Regions from separate parts of the Azospirillum sp. INR13 genome, predicted to be linked through region 3. Evidence: predicted binding sites of a transcription regulator. Region 3 holds the regulator's gene; each other region holds the start of a gene.

Region 1 (6,882 bases), on a different contig from region 3:
TATCTCGGCCATATGCGGCGCGAGATCGCCATGGTGGCCGACCGAATTCCCGGCCGGCTGGCGGTGCGCCACATCCATTTCGGCGGCGGCACCCCGACCATGATGGCGCCCGACGATTTCGAGGCGATGATCGCGCTGTTGCGCACCCGCTTCGACGTCGCCGCCGATGCCGAGCTGGCGGTGGAGATCGACCCCCGCACCCTGACGGCGGAGATGGCGGCGGCGCTTGGCCGCGCCGGGGTCAACCGCGCCTCGCTGGGCGTGCAGGATTTCGACGAGACGGTGCAGCAGGCGATCAACCGCGTCCAACCGCGCGCCGTGACCGAACAGGCGCTGGCCTGGCTGAAGGAGGCCGGTATCGCCAGCGTCAACCTCGACCTGATGTACGGCCTGCCGCACCAATCGGTGGAGAGCGTCACCCGCTCCGCCGAGATCGCGCTGGAGATGGCGCCCGACCGGCTGTCGGTCTTCGGCTACGCCCATGTGCCGTGGATGAAGACCCACCAGAAGAAGATCGACGAATCCGTGCTGGCCGGCTCGCTCGGCCGGTGGGAGCAGTTCGCCGCCATCGGCGACACGCTGGCCGCCGCCGGCTACAGCGCCATCGGTCTGGACCATTTCGCCCGTCCCGGCGACGAGCTGGCGGTGCAGCAGGAGGAAGGGCGGCTGGGCCGCAACTTCCAGGGCTACACCACCGACGACGCCGAGGTCCTGCTGGGCTTCGGCTCCTCTTCCATCGGCGCGCTGCCGCAGGGCTATGTGCAGAACGCCGTGCCCTTCGACCACTATGCCGCCGCCGTCGAGGAAGGCCGCCTGCCCACCGGCAAGGGCATTGCGCTGACGCAGGACGACAAGGTACGGCGCGACCTGATCATGCGGCTGATGTGCGACCTGTCGGTCGACACCGCCGCCATTGCCAGCAGCCACGGCCTGGACGAGTCCGCCTTCGACGCCGAACTGGAGGGCATGGCCGATCTGATCGCCGATGGCGTCGCGGTGGTTGAGGGACGGCGCGTCCATGTGCCGGAGAGCGCCCGCCCCCTGATGCGCATCGTCGCCGCCCGCTTCGACACCCACCTGTCCAAGGGCGCCGGCCGGCACAGCCGGGCGGTTTGAGGGCCGGGCGCTCTGACGGGCGCTCTTCAAAAGAAAAGGCGGCCGGCGCCACCCGCCGACCGCCTTTTCCCGTGCCGCGCATCCGAACCCACACGTCTACGCGGCAACCTCGTCGATGCCCTGTATCGAAGTTCGCTCTGCGACATGGCTGTCCGGCCGGTGTCGGAGCTGTGCCCGATTGTCGAGATACGCAGGCCGGGGGTGAACTCCTGCGCTCCGGCTTCGGGTCGGGCTCCGGGTCCGGCCGCCCCAAAAAGCGCATGGCGATCCCGGTTGCGCTGCGGTAGCGAAGGAAGCCCCGCCTCCTGTATGGGTCGCGCCGAAGGCCGATGGCCTTCCTGCCTTCACTCTGCCCCGTTCAAGGTGAGCGATGATCCGGCGCGTGCGTACCCTTCCGCTGATGGTGGCCCTGGTCACGCTGACGGTTCCCGGCTGCATGCCGTACCAGCGCATCCCCAACCCCCCGACCGTGCGCACCGCGCCCGACAGCGGGGCCGGGCTGGAGCCGATGTATGGGGAATGGCAGGTGGACAGACCGACACCGGTCTATGCAAAGCCCGCCGCCGGGTCGGGCGTCGTCGCCACGCTGGGCGCCGGGCAGGCGGTCAGCACGCTGGGCCGGGTGCGCAACAGCGATTGGGTCGCGGTGAAGGCCGGCGGCTCCACCGCCTATGTCCGGCTGCACCTGCTCAGCCTGAAGGGCAACACGCCGCGCGGCAGCCGCGGCACCTCAACCACCCTGGAAAAGCCCGTCGACAATGCCGGCCCGACCATCAAGGCGGCACCGCGCGGCAAGATCGGCGCCACGCCCATCGCCAACTGACCCGGGCGCTCTGGTCCCGGCACATCCGGTCCCAGGATCCTATCCCATCACAAGACAGGAGTCGCAGACTCCCCCTCGACAAGGCTTCGTGATAGAACATATCAGGAACATATGCCTGTCGAGCGGAGCCGAGTCATGTCCAGCCTGCCGTCCCCTTCCGTGCCCGCTGAGTCTGCGCCGCGCGACCGTGCCGGCGTGCTGGCCGACCTGCGCGCGCGCATCCGGCGGATCGAGGGGGCGGGCGGTGAAGGAGGGCGGACCCTGCCGTTCGGGGTGGAGGCCATCGACGCGCATCTGCCCGACGGCGGCCTGCCGCTGGGCTGCCTGCATGCGGTGACGGCGGAGGATCCGGGTGCGGGCACCGGCTTCGCCGCCACTCTGCTGGGCCGGCTGGCGACGCCGAAGGCTCCGGCATTGTGGATCCTGCGGGGACGCGACCTCCATGCGCCGGGTCTGGCGGCCTATGGGCTGACACCGGACCGGCTGGTGGCGGTGCGGGCGGTGCGGGCGGTCGACGCGCTGTGGGCGATGGAGGAGGCGCTGCGCTGTTCCGCCCTGTCGGCGGTGCTGGGCGAGTTGGAGGGGCTGGACCTCACCGCCAGCCGGCGGCTGCAGCTGGCCGCCGAGTCGTCGGGGGTGACCGGTTTCCTGCTGGATCTCGGCGCAGGCATGCCGGGCCGCAGAGGCGGAAGGCCGGAAGGGCTCAGCGCCGCGGTGACGCGCTGGCGGCTGGATGCGGCACCCAGTTCGGATGAGGAGGAGGATAGGGCCCCGCGCCCGGCCGGAGGCCTGCCAGGATTGGGGGCGCCGCGCTGGTCCGTCGCGCTGGAACGTTGCCGCGGCGGACGTCCGGGCCGCTGGACCCTCGTCCGGGAGGAGGAGGGTTGGCGCGATGCCGGAGATCCCGACATCGGAGATCCCAGGGTCGGAAACCGGTGGCAGATGTCCGACACCCGACAGTCAAGCCGGGAAAGCGGCCCGTCGGGTCACCGCCCGGCTGCCGCCGGCCGGTGAGTGCCGTCAGGAGGTGCCGCTCAGTAGTCGGTCGCCCAATCGGGCTCGCGGCGGGCGGCCTGCTCCGAGTCGTCCGGCTCGGTCATCCAGCGGGGATCGTCAGCGTCCAGCGGCGCATAGAGCGGCAGCTGGCGGGCGAATTCCGCCGTGTCGGCATCGCGGCGCTGCTTCAGCAGGCGGTCGGCAAGGTGGGCGGGCAGCATGGCAGGTCTCCTTCTGAGCGCCGGATGGCACCGTGGATCAGCCTGACAAAGGCCGGTCCTGGCCCACCCGTCGTCCTGTTTGCCTGGATACTAATTACGCAAGTTCCAGGCCAGCTGTTAAGCGCGTCACACGAGGTCCATGACACACGAATAAGTCTCTACAAACGGTTTATACGAAGCCACTTTGAACCCAGATGAACCGGTATGACACGGGGTGTGGTCGGGGGGATCTGTCGTACATGCCGTGGCGGCGGTCACCGTTCGGTTGGCAGCCGCCGCTCTGCGAGTGAGATGTGTTCCCTTCCGCGCCATTCCAACCCATATTCGCGGCCAATCCTCTTCAAGGAATGCGTACCTCCCATGCACAGCGCCCCCGCCCCCGAGTCTTGCCCCAACTGCCTAAAACCTAATCACCTGTGCATTTGCGAGGCAGTGCAGCCGATCGACAACGGCGTGTTCCTGCTGATCCTGCAGCACCCGCAGGAGAAGCGGGAGAATCTCGGCACCGCCCAGATCGCCCATCTGCAGTTCGCCAATTCGATGGTGAAGGTCGGGCTGAGCTGGCCGGGGCTGAAGCGCATCCTGGGGCGCGAGGTCGATCCCAAGCGCTGGGGCGTGCTGTATCTCGGCCCGGTGCAGGAGGGCGGCGCCCCGCGGGCCGAGGTGGCGGTGGTCGACAAGAACGGCCAGCCGCTCCGCGACAGCGCCGAGATCCTGGAGGACCTGGAGGGCGTCATCGTCCTGGACGGCACCTGGAGCCAGGCCAAGACCCTGTGGTGGCGCAATGCCTGGCTGCTGAAATGCCGCCGCATCGTGCTGAACCCGCAGTTCCGCTCGCTCTACGGGCAGGCGCGCAAGGAGCCGCGGCGCGACAGCGTCTCCACCCTGGAGGCCGGCGCCTTCCTGCTGTCGCGGCTGGAGGGCGATCAGGCGATCCTCGACACCGCGCTGAAGCCCTTCTCCCTGCTGCTGAAGAAGCTGCGCCAGCCCCGCCCGCGCCCTGCCGCGCAGCCCCCGCGCGACGATGCCGGCGGCGCTGCGGATGGCGGCGAGGCGGATGGCGCTGATGGAGGCGGGGAGGACTGATCTCCTTCGGCGCATCTCCTTATCAGTCGGTCGCGCCGCTGCAACGAACCGGCACCTGGGCTGTTGATGATGGATGAGACGGCCGGGACCGCACCGGCCAAGAGCACCGGCCAAGACATCCATCAGAGCGAAGGAAGGAGACGCGCCATGCGAGGCATCCTGCTGTGGCTGGTCGGCATTCCGATCCCGATCATCATCCTGCTGTACCTGTTCAACGTGTTCTGATCGGCCTTATCCGGGCGAAGTGGCCCGCATACGAACGGTTGCCGGGTTGACGGGGGCGCGGCGCGGGGTGCCAAATGCGGCCCCCGGCCCCGCGCTTTCCCCCTTATCCGCAATCGAACGAGAGAATGATGGCCAGCGATTTCGTTCCCTTCGGCCTGACCGTCTGCGGTCTCCGCGAGCTTTGCAATTTCGGCGGCGGCAAGGTCAGCCATGTGCTGTCCATCCTCGATCCCGAGATGACCGAGCCGAGCGACTTCGGCGATTACGGCGAGCATGAGCGGCTGGAACTGCGCTTCCATGACATCATCGAGCCGACCCGCGGCCAGATCGCGCCGGAACGCGCGGACGTCGAACGCATCCTGGCCTTCGGCCGCGACCTGCTGGCCGATCCGGTGGACTGCCGGCACCTGCTGGTCCATTGCCATGCCGGCGTGTCGCGTTCCACCGCCGCCCTGACCATGATCCTGGCCCAGGCCCAGCCCGACCGCCCGGCCGCCGACGCGGTCGCCGCCGTGGTCGCCATCCGCGCCCAGACCTGGCCCAACCTGCGCATGACCGAATTCGCCGACGACATCCTCGGCCGCCGGGGCGAACTGGTCGCCGCCGTGCGCCAGCGCCATTTCACGCTGGGCAAGCAGCGCCCCGAACTGGTCCAGTTCATGATCGACAACGGCCGCATCCGCGAGGTCGAGGATTTGATCGACTGAGAAGAGCGTGGGAACTCTCTCGGCCGTCATTCCCGCGAAGGCGGGAATCCAGTTTTCCCAGTGAAAACCAATGGGTAAGCCTGGATCCCCGCCTTCGCGGGGATGACGATGGAAAAGTACCGCCTGAAAACCCACAGCCCTTTACCGCAGCGGCGCGGTCACCACGTCGACCGACGTCTCGGCCACCGTGCCGATGACGTCCACGGCGGTGTCGGCGAGGCTTACGGCGCCGCCGGCCACGCCGGTGACGGCACCGCAGCCGGCCAGCGGACCGCCGAGCAGCAGCAGGGCGGCGAGGGGGAGAAGGCGGTGCCTGAGGGGGCGGCGGGACATGGAGTCCTCCAAGGACGAAAGCGCAAAAAAGAAATCGGCGGGAATTGCAGCACGCAATCCCCACCGATTCGTTAATCCAGGCTTTTAGCGCAAAGGCCGGCTGATCTTCTCCGCTCAGAATTCCTTCCAGTCGTCGTCGTCGCTGACGCTGTGCTTCAGCACCGGGACCGCCGTCGCCGTGCCGCGCGCCGGGGCGTCGGTGCGGGCGGCGGGCTTGGCCGAAACATTGCCGTGGGCGGTGCCGGCGCCGCGGGCGGCAGGCTTCGCCGCCGGTTTGGCGGCCGTACCGCGGGCCGAGGCCTGGGTGGGGGGCTGGGCCGGGGTGCGGCGGGTGGTCGGGGCGGAGTAGGCGCCGGTCATGGCGTGGGGTGCCGCGGCATAGCCGGAACCGACGGCCTGATCGAACTTGAAGAAGCCGACCAGCGCCTTCAGGTCGCCGGCCTGACCGCTCATCGCCTGGGCGGCGGCGGTGGTCTCCTCCACCAGGGCGGCGTTCTTCTGCGTCATCTCGTCCATGTTGGCGACGGTCGAGTTGATCTCGTCCAGCGCGGTCGCCTGCTCGGCCGAGGCCGAGGCCATCTCGGCGATCAGGGTCGCCACCTGCTGCACGCCCGACACGATGCCTTGCAGCGCGTCGCCGGCCTTGCTGACCAGATCGACGCCGTCCTTCACCTGGGCGTCGCTGTCCAGGATCAGGCCCTTGATCTCCTTCGACGCCTGGGCGGAGCGCTGGGCGAGCTGCCGCACCTCCTGCGCCACCACGGCAAAGCCGCGGCCGGCATCGCCGGCGCGCGCCGCCTCGACCGCCGCGTTCAGCGCCAGCAGATTGGTCTGGAAGGCGATCTCGTCGATCACGCCGATGATGTCGGTGATCTTGCGGCTGGATTCCTCGATCCGGCGCATCGCCTCGATGGCGGAGCCGGCGACGCCGCCGCCCGACTCGGCGGAGCCGCGGGCCTGGGTCGCCATCACGTTGGCGCGCTGGGCATTGTCGGCGTTGGAACGCACGGTCGCCCCCAGCTCTTCCATGCTGGCCGCGGTCTCCTCCAGCGAGGAGGCCTGCTGCTCGGTCCGGTCGGCGAGGTCGGAGGAGCCGAGCGACACCTCGGCGGCGGCGGCGGCGATGGTCTCGGCCGCCTGGGTGATCTGCCCGACGATCTCGGCCAGCCGGGTGGAGGTGGCGTTGACGTCGGTCTTCACCCGCTCGAAGGCACCCTGGTAGTCGCGGGTGACGCGGCGGTTCAGGTCGCCCTGGGCCAGCGCGCTCAGCACCTCGCCCAGGTCGGCGATGACCGCCTCCACCGTGTCGGTCAGGCGGTTGATGCCCTCCGACATCGTCTTGTAGAAGCCGTCCTTGCCGGCCAGATCGATGCGG
Region 2 (6,882 bases), on a different contig from region 3:
CCCGTTCCCTATTCCTCGAACTCGCCACGGCTGGCGAGTGCCGCGGCGTCCCGCGCGCCATGGAGGACGCGGACGATGACCACCGCATCCGGCAGCGGCCGATAATAGATCGCGGAAATGTTGCTTCCGCTTATGCTGGTGCGATATACAGAACGTATCATGAACATGATGGCTAGGTGATGGCTCGGAAGGGGAAAAATCCGAAGGACGGCAGCAAGTCCAAGGCGGTGTTGCGTTGCGACCCGCTGCCGCACGCCATGAACCCGGGTAAGCTGCAGTCCGTGCTGGCGCTCTTTTCTGCTTGGCGCGCGGCAGCGTGCATCGAACAGCGTCACCAGTGGCGCCTGTTCTTCGAGGGCGGCCGCTTCGAGAAGATGAGCGACGCCAAGCTGACCGTCGGCTTAGTCGGGGCCGCGCGCGAGCAGATGGTCCGCCACCACGTGGTCGGCCAGTTGCGCTCCTGGGTGTCCAACCGGGCCAACGAGTTCCGCGCTGCCGTGCTCGGCTCGACGTTACCTGAAGCGACGCGCCACATGCTGCTCATCGTCAACGCCTGCGAGGCTTGGTTCCGCCGCGACGAGATGGTCATGCGGGAGAGTGGTGAGACCATCCCCGGCGAGGTCCGCAAGCTGGCGCGCTCGATCATGCGAGGCGTTATGTCCCGGCATAGCCGGCCCAGCATGCACCGTACCAGCATGCAGATCGACCAGCGCCAAGCGACACTTGAGCGGACGCGCAACGCGACGGGCCGCGCGCCAACGGACGAAGCGATCGTTGGCCCGGCGGCGCCACGCTTCGCCTACTGGCTCAAGCTGGCCACGTTGGAGCACCGCACGAAGCCCGACGGCACGTCGGAGAGAGCCTACAACACGGTGTGGATCCCGCTACGCACCACTGCGCCGTTCGAACGGCGCCGGGGCGCGCGCAAGCTGACCATCCAGGTCAGCCAGGACCGCGAAACCAAGGCCGTCACTTTCGGCGTCGTCACTGACATCACAGACCATGCCGCGGCGGTCAAGATGGCTTACGCGCCGAAGGCCGCGTTCATCGCGCTCGACTTCGGCCTGAAAGCGCTGTTCGCCACCAGCGAGGGCGACCTCCTCGGCCGCGGCGTCTACGATGCGCTCATACGCTACGACCAGCGCCTCACTACGTTGGCCCGCCACATCCAGCGCTCTGGCGGTAAGCCGCGCGACAGTGAATGCTACCGCCGCTTGGTCACCACCATCCGCGGGTTCATCAAGGCGGAAGTGAACCGGGTGCTGAACCGGATCATCTCTCTGCGACGGCCAAAACATCTGGTGCTGGAACGCCTGCGCTTTCGCTCCCCGGGGCTTTCGGCCCGGCTGAACCGGATTCTCCAGAACTGCGGGCGCGGCGTGATCATTGCCAAGTTGACCGCTCTGGAGGAGGAGTTGGGCGTCACTTCGGAGGAGGTGAACCCGGCCTATTCGTCGCAGCAGTGCAACTGCTGCGGCTACGTCGATTCTCGCAACCGCACGGAGCAGGCGCGCTTTCGCTGCCGCTGGTGTGGGGCGAGGATGAGCGCCGACGTGAATGCTGGGCGGAACGTGGGGGAGCGACGTTCGTCTCCTGAGACCACGCCCGTTGGGCGCACGAAGAGCGCAGCCCTCGCTGAATTGGTATGCCGATTCAACGAGCGGTGGCCGCGGGCTCGGACCTTGCCTCCGGACCCCGGTCGGAAGGGGCAACGGGGCCTGCCCGCCGACCCGCGATGGACCAACCCGTATTTCCGGGACTGGGCCAGTGCGGCGAGGTTAGCCCTGGGAAGCGCAAGCGACCTGGGGAACTTGCCGACGACACCAGCCCTTGTGGCTGTAGGACTCAACGCAAGAGTGCCCATAGATCGCGTAGGCACGGTGGAAGGTCACCCGCAGACCGGCAGCGAGCTCGTCGCGGGCGGCCCCCGATAAAGGGAAGCGACACAAGGGCTGAAGCGTGGCTTCGATGGCCCGGATGAAACCGGTTGCCACCGTTTTGGAGGACTCTGCCGCCACATGAGCCCAGAGTTCGGCGAGATCGGCTTCCGCCGCCTCGGTCAGGCGGAGCGGGAGCGGGCGGATAATGCTTTTCCCCGTTCGGCGATCCGGTCGGCATCGAAGTCCGTCAGGCGCCCTTCGGCAAGATCGGCCATGCCCCGGTCGATGTCCGCCTTTAGCGACGCGAACTCCTGGCGCTGCAGGGCGCGCTTCACGGCCCAGTCGCGCAGCGCCTCGCGGATGACCTCACTGCTCGACGCATAGTCGCCGCCAGCAACGGCGCCCTTCACGGCTGCCGCCATGGCGGCCGGCAATGTGATGGTCAGACGTTCGATCTCGGCCATGACGACTCCTCATGGAATACTTGATCATACTTGATCATACTTATCGAGACCGTCAACCCACCCCTTCCACCATCTCCCGCGCCCGCCGCAGGTCGGTGACGAAGTCGCGATAGGCCTGCTCCGCCGCCTCCCCGGCCGGCAGGCGCAGCAGGTAGGACGGGTGGACGGTGATGAAGCCGCTCCAATCGCCGAACCCTATCGGGCCGCGCTCCCGCAGGACCGAGACGCTGCGCCCGGTCAGCGCGAGGGCCGCGGTGGCGCCCAGCGTCACCACCAGCCGCGGACGGACGAAGGACAGCTCCTTCATCAGCCACCAGCGGTAATGCTTGACCTCGCCGGCGGTCGGCGACTGGTGCAGGCGGCGCTTGCCGCGGGCGACGAACTTGAAATGCTTCACCGCGTTGGTCAGGTAGGCGGCGCGGCGCTCGATCCCGGCCTCCTCCAGCGCGCGGGTCAGCAGCTGGCCGGCGGGACCGACGAAGGGCCGGCCCTCCAGGTCCTCCTGGTCGCCCGGCTGCTCGCCGACGATGGCGATGGCCGCTCCCTCTGGCCCCTCGCCCAGCACCGCCTGCGTCGCCCCCGGCACTAATGGATCCGCGGCCCGGATGATGCGGTTCAACTCGGCCAGCGTCGCCGGCTCCTGCCGGGCCATGGCGGCGACGGCCTTGTCGGGGTTGCGGCGGCGCGGGGCCGCGGCCTCCGCCTCGATCATCGCCTGGACGCGGGCGGGGGCGGAGCGGATCATGGCCGGAATGGCGGCGGCTTCCGGCAGGTTGGCCCAGTATTTCCGCGGCATCTCCGCCCGCATCGCGGTGGGGTTCACCCGCGCCGGGTTGAAGGTGCTCTCGTAATAGCGCTGCCAGCCCTCGGCGAAGCGGTCGTCGCGGTCGAGCCCCTCCGGCCTCAAAGCCGCTGGTCCGACGGTGAGCGACCGCCGGTCCCAATGCAGCGATCCCACCGGCGTCAGGATCGACCAGACCAGGCTCTCGAACCGCTCGACGAAGAAGGGGGCGGTGGCCTCGACGATGAAATGGTCGGGCTCGAACCACGCGACATAGCGCTCGCCCCCCGGACCTTCGGAGCTGGCCGGATCCCGCACCTCGCGGAAGCGCAGGAAGGCGTGCATCTTGTGCAGGTCGCGCCGCACCGCCTTGTCCAGCAGCGCCAGCCGGTGCACCAGCGGGTCGGCATGGTGGTCGAGCATGTCGCGCTCCCCCCGCAGCACCCGCCGGACCAGCCGGTGGAGCAGGGCGTAGCGTTCCGGATCACGGTGGCAGACCACGCTTTCGATCAGCGCTCCCACCGGGCGCGGCAGCGGAACCGGCGGCGCGTCCGCCGGCAAGGGGGCGGCATCCCCGAACAGCGACGGTGCCTCCCCGCCGCTCCAATCCACCTCATCCGGCTCCACGCCCAGGGCGACCAGCCCGCGCAGCGCACGGCGGAAGCCGTCCAGGTCGGCGCCGCCCTTCAGTTCGACGCGATGCATGATTCAGAACCTCAGAACAGGCTGAGCTGCTTGGGCGGCGCCACCAGCCTTTGCCGCAGGTCGGCGCGATCGGTCAGCCCGCCCGGATGGTGGTCGGCGGCGATCAGGAAGGCGCGCGCCCGCTTCAGCCCCGACGACAGCCGCGCCACATCCTCTAGCCGCAAGGTGGTGTGGCGCCGCGCCTCGACGATCTTGTCGACCGCCCGCGCCCCCAGCCCCGGCACGCGCAACAGCATCTCGCGGTCGGCACTGTTGACGTCGACCGGGAAGCGCTCGCGGTTCTTCAGGGCCCAGGCCAGCTTGGGGTCGATGCCGAGGTCCAGCATCCCGCCCTCGCCCCCGGCGGCGATCTCCTCCACCGTGAAGCCGTAATAGCGCAGCAGCCAGTCGGCCTGGTACAGCCGGTTCTCGCGCTGCAGCGGCGGCGGCTTGGCCGGCAGGGCGGAGCTGGCCTCCGGGATCGGGCTGAAGGCCGAATAATAGACCCGGCGCAGCCCATAGCGGCGATAGAGCGTTTCGCTGGTCTCCAGCACCGACAGGTCGGTGGAGGCATCGGCGCCGACGATCATCTGGGTGCTCTGCCCGGCGGGGGAGAAGCGGCGCTTTTCCTCCTTGGCCTCCAGGATGCGCTCGCCCACCTGCCCCATCACCGCCTTGATCGCGCCGCCGTCCTTCTCCGGCGCGAACTCCTTCAGGCTGCGGTCGGAGGCCAGTTCCAGGTTGATCGACAGCCGGTCGGCCCACAGCCCGGCCTGCTCGATCAGCCAGGGGCTGGCCTCCGGGATCGTCTTCAGGTGGATGTAGCCGGCGAAGCCATGGTCGCGCCGCAGCGTGCGCGCCACCAGCATCAGCTGCTCCATGGTGTAATCGGGCGAGCGGATGATGCCGGAGGACAGGAACAGCCCCTCGATGCAGTTGCGCTTGTAGAAGCCCAGCGTCAGCCGGACCACCTCATCGACGCTGAACCGCGCGCGGCGCACGTTGGAGGAGCGGCGGTTGATGCAGTAGGCGCAGTCGAACAGGCAGTAGTTGGTCAGCAGGATCTTGAGCAGCGAGACGCAGCGCCCGTCCGGCGTATAGGCGTGGCAGATGCCGGCCCCGGTGGTCGAGCCGATGCCGTCCGGCCCGCCCGTCCGCCGCTTGGCGCCCGAGGACGCGCAGGAGGCGTCGTACTTCGCCGCGTCGGCCAGAATCCCGAGCTTTTCGAGCAGCGCGTCATCCACCGTGGAGGCTTCCCTCTCTCTTGAAGATGTTCGCAATATGTTCTTTTGAAAGCAAAAGGCAAGCCGAATGGCGGGGGCAAAATCGCGCCTCCGGCCCGTCCCTTCAGCCCTGCCGAATCGCCTCGCCCAGCTCCCGCAGCACGCCGTCCCAGTCGCCCGGCGCGCCCTGCCGGAACAGCCGGACCGACGGATACCAGACCGTGTCGCGGCGCCCCTGCATCCAGCGCCAGTCGGCGGCGTGGGGAAGCAACGCCCAGGTCGGGTGCCCCAACCCGCCGGCGAGATGGACGGTCGAGTTGTCCACCGACACCACCAGATCCATGGCGGTGATCAGCGCCGCCAGCCCGTCGATGTCGGCCCAGGCATCCAGCCCCGGATCGGCGATGCCGGCGGCGGCGGCCTCCGCGGCGACGTCGCCATATTGCAGGCTGACCAGTTTGACATCCGTCCCGTCCAGTGCCCCGGCCAGCCGGTCGAGCGGGATGGAGCGCAGATGCCCGACCGAGGCGTTCTTGCTGCTCCAGGAAAGCCCGACCAGCCGATATCCATGTCCATGGCCGTCCCCGATCCGCTGCCGCAGTTCCGCCACCCGCCTGGGATCGGCCTTCAGGAAGGGAGGCTGGCGGCCGGCGAAATCCTCCATCCGCCGGCGCATCAGGCGCGGCAGGCTGCCGGCCGGGGTTTGTGCGGCCACATCCGGCGCGGTCAGCCGGCGGCTCAACGGTTCGCTGCGCGCAACCACGGTGACACCGGGCAGGCCGCGGGCAAACAGCGGGGCGAGCCGCGCGTCGCAGTCCAGCACCACCCGCATGCCTTCCCCGGCCAGCTGTGGGATCAGGCTGGCGAACATCACCTCGTCGCCCAGCCCCTGTTCGCCCCACACCAGCAGGCTGCCGTCGCCCCGCCCGCCATCGGCCAAGGGCTGCCCGTCCCAAAACGGCTGGGGAAATCCGACCCGCGGGAACCGGCCGGAGGCCACGGCCCAACCCTGTTCATACTCGTCCCACCCCTCCGCCAGCCGGCCGAGCGTCAGCAGGGCGATGGAGCGGTTGAAGCGGGCCTGAGCGTGGTTGGCCGGGTCGGCCTGCATCGCCTGGTCGTAGGCGTCCAGCGCGTTCCCGGCATCTCCCCGCGCCATCAGGGCGGAGCCCAGCGTGTTCCAGCCCGTGGCGAAGCCGGCGTCCGCCGCGACCGCGGCCCGCGCGTCCTGCTCCGCCCGCTCCAGCCTTCCCAGCTTCAGCCAGCCGTCGGCGCGGTTGTTCAGCAGCACGGGATTTCCCGGCAGCAGGACCAGCCCGCGGCCATAGCCGGCCACCGACTCCGCAAGGGAGTCCCCCTGCCGGCCCACGCCCTTCAGTCGGTTGGCAAGCTCGTTCCACAGGACGGGGTCGTCGGGCGCGAGCGTCACGGCGATGCGTGCGGCCTCCGCCGCCCGCTCCGGCAGCCCCTCCCCCGCCAGCAGCGTGGCCAGGGTGGTGAACGGCCAGGCATCCGACAGGTTTCCCAGGGCGATCATGCCGCGACGGTGGATGGCCAGGGCGGCACCATTTCGCCCCGCCCCCTGCTCCATGGCGGCAAGCCGCAGCAGCGCCTTGGGGGACGCCGGCTCCAGCATCAGCACCGTGCGGAAGCCGTCCCGCGCCCTCGAAACCTGCCCCTGCGCCTCGCACAGCAGCGCACGGTTCAGGTGGAGGTCGGCATGGAGCGGCGCCGCCGTCAGCAGTGCCTCATACTGCTCCTCGGCCTCGGCCAGCCGTCCCAGATCCTGGAGCAATCCCGCCAGTTGGAAGCGTGTCCCCGCCTCGTCCGGCCGCAGGGTGACGGCATGG
Region 3 (6,882 bases):
AGGGGTACGCGGGCGGCATCCCTGCGCCGGGAAGCCGTCGTCGGTGACTGTCGCCGGCTGGCCGGACGAGGAGGCGGATGGTCCCGCAGCATCCGGTGGGCGGTGGCGGCGCCCGTGGCTCCACGTCGGAAGACGACTCGCGGCCTTGGCGGCGGCGGAGGGGGACAGGTGGGTCCTGTGGCTTCCCGTCGCCTTCGGAACCGGAGTGTCGCTGTATTTCGGCCTGATGCGGGAGCCGGACTGGTGGATCGGACCGGCGGCCTGTGGAGGTGGCGTTGCGCTGCTTCTGGTCCTGCGGCGCTGGTTCGCGCTGTTCGGTGCGGCAACGGCGCTGCTGATGGTCGCGGCCGGGTTCCTGGTGGCGCAGGAGCATAGCGCACGGGTGGCGGCGCCGGTGCTGACCCGCGTCATCACCGGGGCCACCGTCACCGGCCGCGTGATGGCGGTGGAGCGGCGGCCGGGTGCCGTCCGCGTCACTCTGCGGGGCCCGGTTGTCAGCCGGTTGCCGCCTGAACGGACACCGGTCGCGCTGCGCATCCGCCTGTCGGATCGCCATGCCGCGCCGGAACCCGGATCGGTGATCAGCCTGCGCGCCACGTTGCTGCCGCCCCAGGCGCCGGCCGAGCCGGGGGCCTTCGACTTTCAGCGGCGGGCCTGGTTCATGGGGCTGGGCGGCACCGGCTACGCCACCGGTGCGGCGGAGGTGGTGGAGGCGCCACCGGTCACGGGCTGGCGCGTGGTGACGGTGGCGTTCGAGCAGGCGCGCGGTGCGATCGCAGAACGGGTAGCTTCGGCCATTGCCGATCCCGTTGAGGCGAGCGTCACCACGGCACTGCTGAACGGGGAACAGTTCGGCATCCCGGACGGGACACTGGAGGATTTCCGCAACAGCGGGCTGGCGCACCTGCTGTCGATTTCCGGCCTGCATGTGGGCATCGCCGCCGGCATCCTGTTCTATGTCGTCAGGGCCTTGCTCGCGCTGGTGCCCTATGTCGCCCTGCGCTGGCCGATCAAGAAGATCGCGGCGCTGTTCGGCATCCTGTCGGCGCTCGCCTATACGCTTCTGGTCGGTGCACCGCTGCCGACGGTGCGGTCGGTGCTGATGACCGGCATGGTGATGGGGGCGATCATGCTGGACCGTCACCCTCTGAGCATGCGGCTGGTCGCCTTTGCCGGGCTGGTGACCATCGCCATGGATCCGGAGGGGATGCTAGGCCCCAGTTTCCAGATGTCCTTCGCGGCGGTGGTGGCGCTGATCGCCGCCTTCGAGCGCGGCAGTCCGCGGCTGGCGGAATGGCGCAGCGAGGCGGGGTGGTTTCTGCGCGGCCTGCTCTATGTCGGCGGCATTCTGCTGACCAGTGTGGTGGCGACGCTGGCGACACTGCCGTTCGCACTCTTCCACTTCCAGCAGATCGCCTTCTATGGCGTGCTGTCCAACCTGATCGCCATTCCGATCACATCCTTCTGGGTCATGCCGTGGAGCTTGATCGCCTACGCCCTGATGCCCTTCAGGCTGGAGGCGCCGGCGCTGATCGCGATGAACTGGGGCGATCGGGCGGTGATCTGGACCGCGGAGTTCTTCGGCCGTCTTCCCGGGGCCTCCCTGACCATGCCGGCGATGCCGGTGGAGGGGTTCGCAGCGCTGGTGCTGGGCGGCATCTGGCTGTGCGTCTGGACCCGGCGGTGGCGCTGGCTGGGGCTGCTGCCGGTTCTGGCAGGGCTGGCTTCGCCGGCACTGGTCACGCGGCCGGACGTGCTGGTCGCGGGGGACGGGACGGTGATGGCGGTGCGGATGCCGGACGGTCGCATCAGCGCTTCGGGCAAGACTGGGGGCCGGGTGATCGAGACATGGCGGGAGCGCGATGGCGAGCGATCGGCTGTCGATCCGTGGCCTGCTGCAGGGGGATGGAGCGAGGGGGAGCGGTCGCTGAGCTGCGATGCGCTGGGGTGTCTGTACCGGGTCAAGGGGAGGACTGTCGCCCTCCCGCGACTGCCGGATGCGCTGGACGAGGATTGCGGGGCGGCCGATGCGGTGGTGACGGCGGCAGTGGCGCGGGGATGCCGGGCCGGGGTCGTGATCGACCGCTGGGCGCTGCGGCACGAGGGGGCGCATGCGCTGTGGATGACGGCGGAGAAGATAGAGGTGGAGACGGTGCGGGGGATCAGGGGGGAGCGGCCTTGGACTGGGGGGAGGATGAGGGAAGCTACACCACCCCCTCCCTAACCCTCCCCCGCTGGGCGGGAGAGGGAACTCCGCTGCTCTGCCGCTCACGCCCTCTCCCGCGGATCGGACGGGCCTTTGGCCGGCCGAGGGCGGGGGAGGGGCGGGGAGCGGGCAACAGGGACTCAGTACTTGCGGACCAGACCGACCAGCTTGCCCTGCACGCGGATGCGGTCGGCGCCGAAGATGCGGGTTTCATAGGCGGCGTTGGCGGGCTCCAGGGCGATGGTGTTGCCCTTGCGGCGCAGGCGCTTCAGCGTCACTTCGCCCTCGTCGACCAGGGCCACGACGATGGTGCCGTTCTCCGCCGCATCGCAGCGCTGGATGATGATGGTGTCGTGATCGAGGATGCCGGCCTCCACCATCGAATCGCCGGAGACCTCCAGCGCGTAATGGTCGCCGGCGGTCAACATCGAGGCGGGGATGTCGACGAAGGCGCTGTTGTCGCGCAACGCTTCGATCGGCGTGCCGGCAGCGATGCGGCCATAGAGCGGGAGCTGCACCGTCTCGTTCGCGGCGGCCGGGGTGGGGGCGGGCGGAGCGGTGTCGCGGCCGGCGAAGGCGAAGTCGCCCTTGATGACGTTGGGTTGGAATTTCGGCTTGGGTGCGGTGCGGGAACGGGCGGCGTCCAGCCCTTCGGGCAGGCGGAGAACCTCCAGCGCGCGGGCGCGGTGGGGCAGGCGGCGGATGAAGCCGCGTTCCTCGAGACCGGTGATGAGACGGTGGATGCCCGACTTGGACTTCAGCCCCAGGGCGTCCTTCATCTCGTCGAACGACGGCGAGACTCCGCCCTGGCCGAGCCGTTCGTGGATGAACAGCAGCAATTCGTGCTGCTTGCGCGTGAGCATGGATGCCTCCCGGCCGTCGCCAGACTGAAGATGGAACAAAAACTAAACGTTGCTCCATGTTCTAGTTTGGTTCCTGCCGCGCGTCAAGCCCTCCATCGGCTTCTTTTAGAACTTGTGTGGAACATTCGGAACGCCGTGAAACAGTTTTCCGGGTGATGTTCAACTGTTCAATCCGCCGTCCAAACGCTGTGCTCAAGTCTAGATGCTGAGCGCTCCATCGGCCAGGGGAAGCACGGTCACCATGGCGCCGGCCGGCTCCGGGTCGGCGTCGGGCCGGCGCGGGATGAGGCAATCGGCCTGGGCATAGAGCGAGGTGATGGCGCTGTCCTGCCGGGCGAAGGGCGTGACGGTCAGGACCCCATCGGGGCCGGCAGCCAGGGTGGCGCGCAGGTACTCCTCGCGCCGGTCGTTCGCCTTCAGCGCGGTGGTCAGACGGGCGCGCAGCGGCGGCCGGTCGTCTTCGGGCGGCAATCCCTGCAGCACGCGCAGAACCGGGCGCAGGAACAGGACGGCGGTGACGCCGGTGGACACCGGATTGCCGGGCAGACCCAGCAGCGGCACCCCGCCGGCGCGGCCGAACATCAGTGCCTTGCCCGGCCGCATCGCCACCGTCTGAACCTCCAGCGCCACCCCTCGGTCGGCCAGCACGTCGCGCACCAGGTCGTAGTCGCCATGGGCGGCACCGCCGGTGGTGACCAGCAGGTCGCAGCCGGCGGCGCCCTTCGCCATGGCGGCGACGCTGTCGGCCGTGTCCTTGGCGACGCCCAGATTGTGGGCGAGCCCGCCCTGGGCGGCGACGAGCGCGCAGAGGCCGAGCGCGTTGGTGCTGACGATCTGGCTCGGCCCCAGCGGATCGCCGGGCAGGGCGATCTCGTCCCCGGTGGCGAGGATGGCGATGCGCGGCCGGCGGTGGACCGAAAGCCAAGGTACATTCCCACCGGCGGCCAGCGCGATGTCGCGGGCGGTCAAACGGCGGCCCTTCGGCAGAAGTTCCTCACCAAGAGTGAAGTCGAAGCCGGCCTGACGGACGAACCGTCCGGCGGCTACGGCCCGGCCGATCCGAACCGTCGCGTCGTCGGCGCTGCAATCCTCCTGCATCACCACGGCGTCGGCGCCATCGGGCAGGGGGGCACCGGTGAAGATGCGCACCGCTTCGCCGGGACCGACGCAGCCGGCAAAGGCATGGCCGGCGGAGGATTCGCCGATGCGGCGCAGGCTGACGGGGGTTTCCGCCGTGGCTGCGGCGATGTCGGCGGAGCGGACTGCCCAGCCATCCATGGCGGCGGCGTGGAAGGGGGGCTGGGTCAGCCGGGCGACCACCGGTTCGGCAAGCACGCGGCCGAGCGCGTCGGGCAGGGCGACCACCTCCGCCGGCAGAGGGGCGAAGGCCGACAGGATGCGGGCGCGCGCCTCTGCGACGGAGATCATGGCGTCAGGCTCCGGCCGATGGCGCGGTTGCGGCAGTGCCCCATTCGCCGCTCTTGCCGCCAGCCTTGTGCAGCAGGCGAACGTCCGTGATGGTCATGCCGCGGTCCACCGCCTTGCACATGTCGTAGACGGTCAGGGCCGCGATGGTGACGGCGGTCAGCGCCTCCATCTCCACGCCGGTCTGGCCCTTCAGCTTGCAGGTGGCGGTGACGTCCACCGCGTTGCGGGCCGGGTCGCAGGAGAGGTCGACCTTGACGGAGGTCAGCATCAGCGGATGGCACAGCGGAATCAGGTCCGGCGTGCGCTTGGCCCCCATGATGCCGGCCAGCCGGGCGACCGACAGCACGTCGCCCTTCTTCACCCCGCCCTGCATGATGAGCGCCAGGGTTTCCGGCTGCATCAGCACGGTGGCCGCGGCGGTGGCGGTGCGTTCGGTGTCCGCCTTGTCGGAGACATCGACCATCACCGCCTTGCCCTCGGCGTCGAAATGGGTGAAGCCGCTCATGCGACGGTCTCCCGCAAGGGTTTCTCCATGAAGACGCTGACGCCGTTCTCTTCGTAGCAGGCGTAGGGGCCGCGGTCGGAGAAGCCGGCCTTGCGGTAGAGCCCCAGCGCCTCGGGCTGATGGATGCCGGATTCCAACAGCAGGGCGGTCAGCCCCTCCGCCCGCGCCTGCTCCTCCAGCCGGGCAAGCAGCCGTTCGCCGATGCGGTGGCCGCGGGCGGCGGGATCGACGAACATCCGCTTGACCTCGCCATAGCCCGAGGGATCGACGCGCAGCGCGGCACAGCCGACCGGAACGCCGTCCTTGCGGGCGACGAAGAAGCGCAGGTCCGGCGCCTCAAGCTCCGCGATGTCGAGGAGGTGGCAGGTGTCGGCCGGATAGAGCTCCAGCAGATAGCGGTCCAGCGCGGCGACCAGCGCGACAACCTGATCCTGGCGCGGGCTTTCCGTGGCGATGGTGATGTCCGGCATGGGCTTAGACCGGAGCCAGCAGGGCGCGGGTGGCGGCGGTCACGTCGGCCTGCCGCATCAGCGATTCACCCACCAGGAAGCAGCGTGCCCCGACCTTGGCCATGCGCGCCAGATCGGCCGGGCTGTAGAGCCCGCTCTCCGCGACCAGCATGCGGTCGGCCGGCACGTTGGCCGCAAGTTCCTCAGTCGTCGCGATGTCGACCGCGAGCGTCTTTAGGTTGCGGTTGTTGACGCCCAGCAGCGGCGTCCGCAGCAGCAGCGCGCGGTCCAGTTCGGCGCGGTCATGCACCTCCACCAGCACGTCCAGCCCCTGGGCGAGGGCGGCGTCCTCGATTTCCGCCGCCTGGGCGTCGGACAGCGAGGCCATGATGATGAGGATGCAGTCGGCACCCAGCGCGCGGGCCTCCACGATCTGATAGGGATCGACCATGAAGTCCTTGCGCAGCACCGGCAGATCGACAGCCGCGCGGGCGGCGACCAGATACTCGTCCTTGCCCTGGAAATAGGGCTCGTCAGTCAGGACCGACAGGCAGCTGGCCCCGCCGTCGCGGTAGGCACGGGCGAGCGCCGGCGGATCGAAATCGGCGCGGATCAGGCCCTTGGACGGGCTGGCCTTCTTGATCTCGGCGATCAGGCCGTAGCGCCCGGCCTCCACCGCGGCGCTCAGCGCCCGGATGAAGCCGCGCGGCGGGTTGGTCTCGTTGGCGGCCTTGGCCGCGGCCTCCACTTCCGACAAGGGGCGGGCGGCCTTGCGGGAGGCGACCAGAGCGCGCTTGTCGTCGTTGATGCGGGTCAGAACGTCGCTCATCAGGCCACCGCCTCGTTGGTGATGGCGACCAGCCGGCGCAGGCGGTCGCGGGCGCCGCCGCTGTCGATGGCGTCGGCGGCCATCGCCACGCCCTCCTTCAGCGTCGCGGCCTTGCCGGCCACCAGCAGGGCGGCGGCGGCGTTCAGCAGCACGATGTCGCGGTAGGGGCTGCGCACCCCGTCGAACAGGGCATGGATCGCCTCGGCGTTGACCTGGGCGTCGCCGCCCTTGAGGTCCTCGATGCGGGCGCGGGGCAGGCCGGCATCCTCCGGCGTCACCTCGAACACCGTCACCTCGCTGTCCTTCAACTGGGCGACGGTGGTGGGGCCGGTGGTGGTGATCTCGTCCAGCCCGTCGGAGCCATGGACGACCCAGGCCGTTTCGGATCCCAGACGCTTCAGCACATGGGCCAGCGGCTCCACCCACTGCTTGGAGAAGACGCCCAGCACCTGCCGCCGGGCGGTCGCCGGGTTGGCGAGCGGACCCAGCAGGTTGAAGACCGTGCGGGTGCCGAGTTCGACGCGGGTCGGGCCGACGTTGCGCATGGCGAGGTGGTGACGCGGCGCCATCAGGAAGGCGATGCCGGCATCCCACAGCGCCTT

What was found. The regulator LexA, encoded in region 3, represses DNA repair genes until DNA is damaged. The targets are predictions, from matches to a motif close to ATGTTCTANTTTGGTTC.
Region 1: a site for LexA is predicted at 2,034-2,050, ahead of F1643_RS00935 (ImuA family protein). Genes of this name have one in related genera too.
Region 2: a site for LexA is predicted at 5,080-5,096, ahead of F1643_RS02850 (putative DNA modification/repair radical SAM protein). Genes of this name have one in related genera too.

What each region holds. Positions count from the first base shown of each region.
Region 1 covers NZ_VUOI01000001.1:183,547-190,428, reverse strand. Annotated here, with positions in the region: gene hemN (oxygen-independent coproporphyrinogen III oxidase) at 1-1,116, shown strand, start outside; gene F1643_RS00940 (SH3 domain-containing protein) at 1,499-1,939, shown strand; gene F1643_RS00935 (ImuA family protein) at 2,075-2,953, shown strand; gene F1643_RS00930 (hypothetical protein) at 2,974-3,156, opposite strand; gene F1643_RS00925 (DTW domain-containing protein) at 3,589-4,242, shown strand; gene F1643_RS00920 (hypothetical protein) at 4,309-4,467, shown strand; gene F1643_RS00915 (tyrosine phosphatase family protein) at 4,593-5,174, shown strand; gene F1643_RS00910 (hypothetical protein) at 5,316-5,507, opposite strand; gene F1643_RS00905 (methyl-accepting chemotaxis protein) at 5,622-6,882, opposite strand, start outside.
Region 2 covers NZ_VUOI01000002.1:261,062-267,943, forward strand. Annotated here, with positions in the region: gene F1643_RS24310 (zinc ribbon domain-containing protein) at 1,020-1,934, shown strand; partial or broken gene F1643_RS24315 (hypothetical protein) at 1,926-2,018, opposite strand; gene F1643_RS02840 (ribbon-helix-helix protein, CopG family) at 2,060-2,344, opposite strand; gene F1643_RS02845 (UdgX family uracil-DNA binding protein) at 2,397-3,830, opposite strand; gene F1643_RS02850 (putative DNA modification/repair radical SAM protein) at 3,842-5,053, opposite strand; gene F1643_RS02855 (tetratricopeptide repeat protein) at 5,157-6,882, opposite strand, start outside.
Region 3 covers NZ_VUOI01000044.1:6,707-13,588, forward strand. Annotated here, with positions in the region: gene F1643_RS20150 (ComEC/Rec2 family competence protein) at 44-2,224, shown strand; gene lexA (transcriptional repressor LexA) at 2,347-3,069, opposite strand; gene glp (gephyrin-like molybdotransferase Glp) at 3,268-4,497, opposite strand; gene moaC (cyclic pyranopterin monophosphate synthase MoaC) at 4,502-5,002, opposite strand; gene F1643_RS20170 (GNAT family N-acetyltransferase) at 4,999-5,472, opposite strand; gene trpC (indole-3-glycerol phosphate synthase TrpC) at 5,477-6,280, opposite strand; gene trpD (anthranilate phosphoribosyltransferase) at 6,280-6,882, opposite strand, start outside.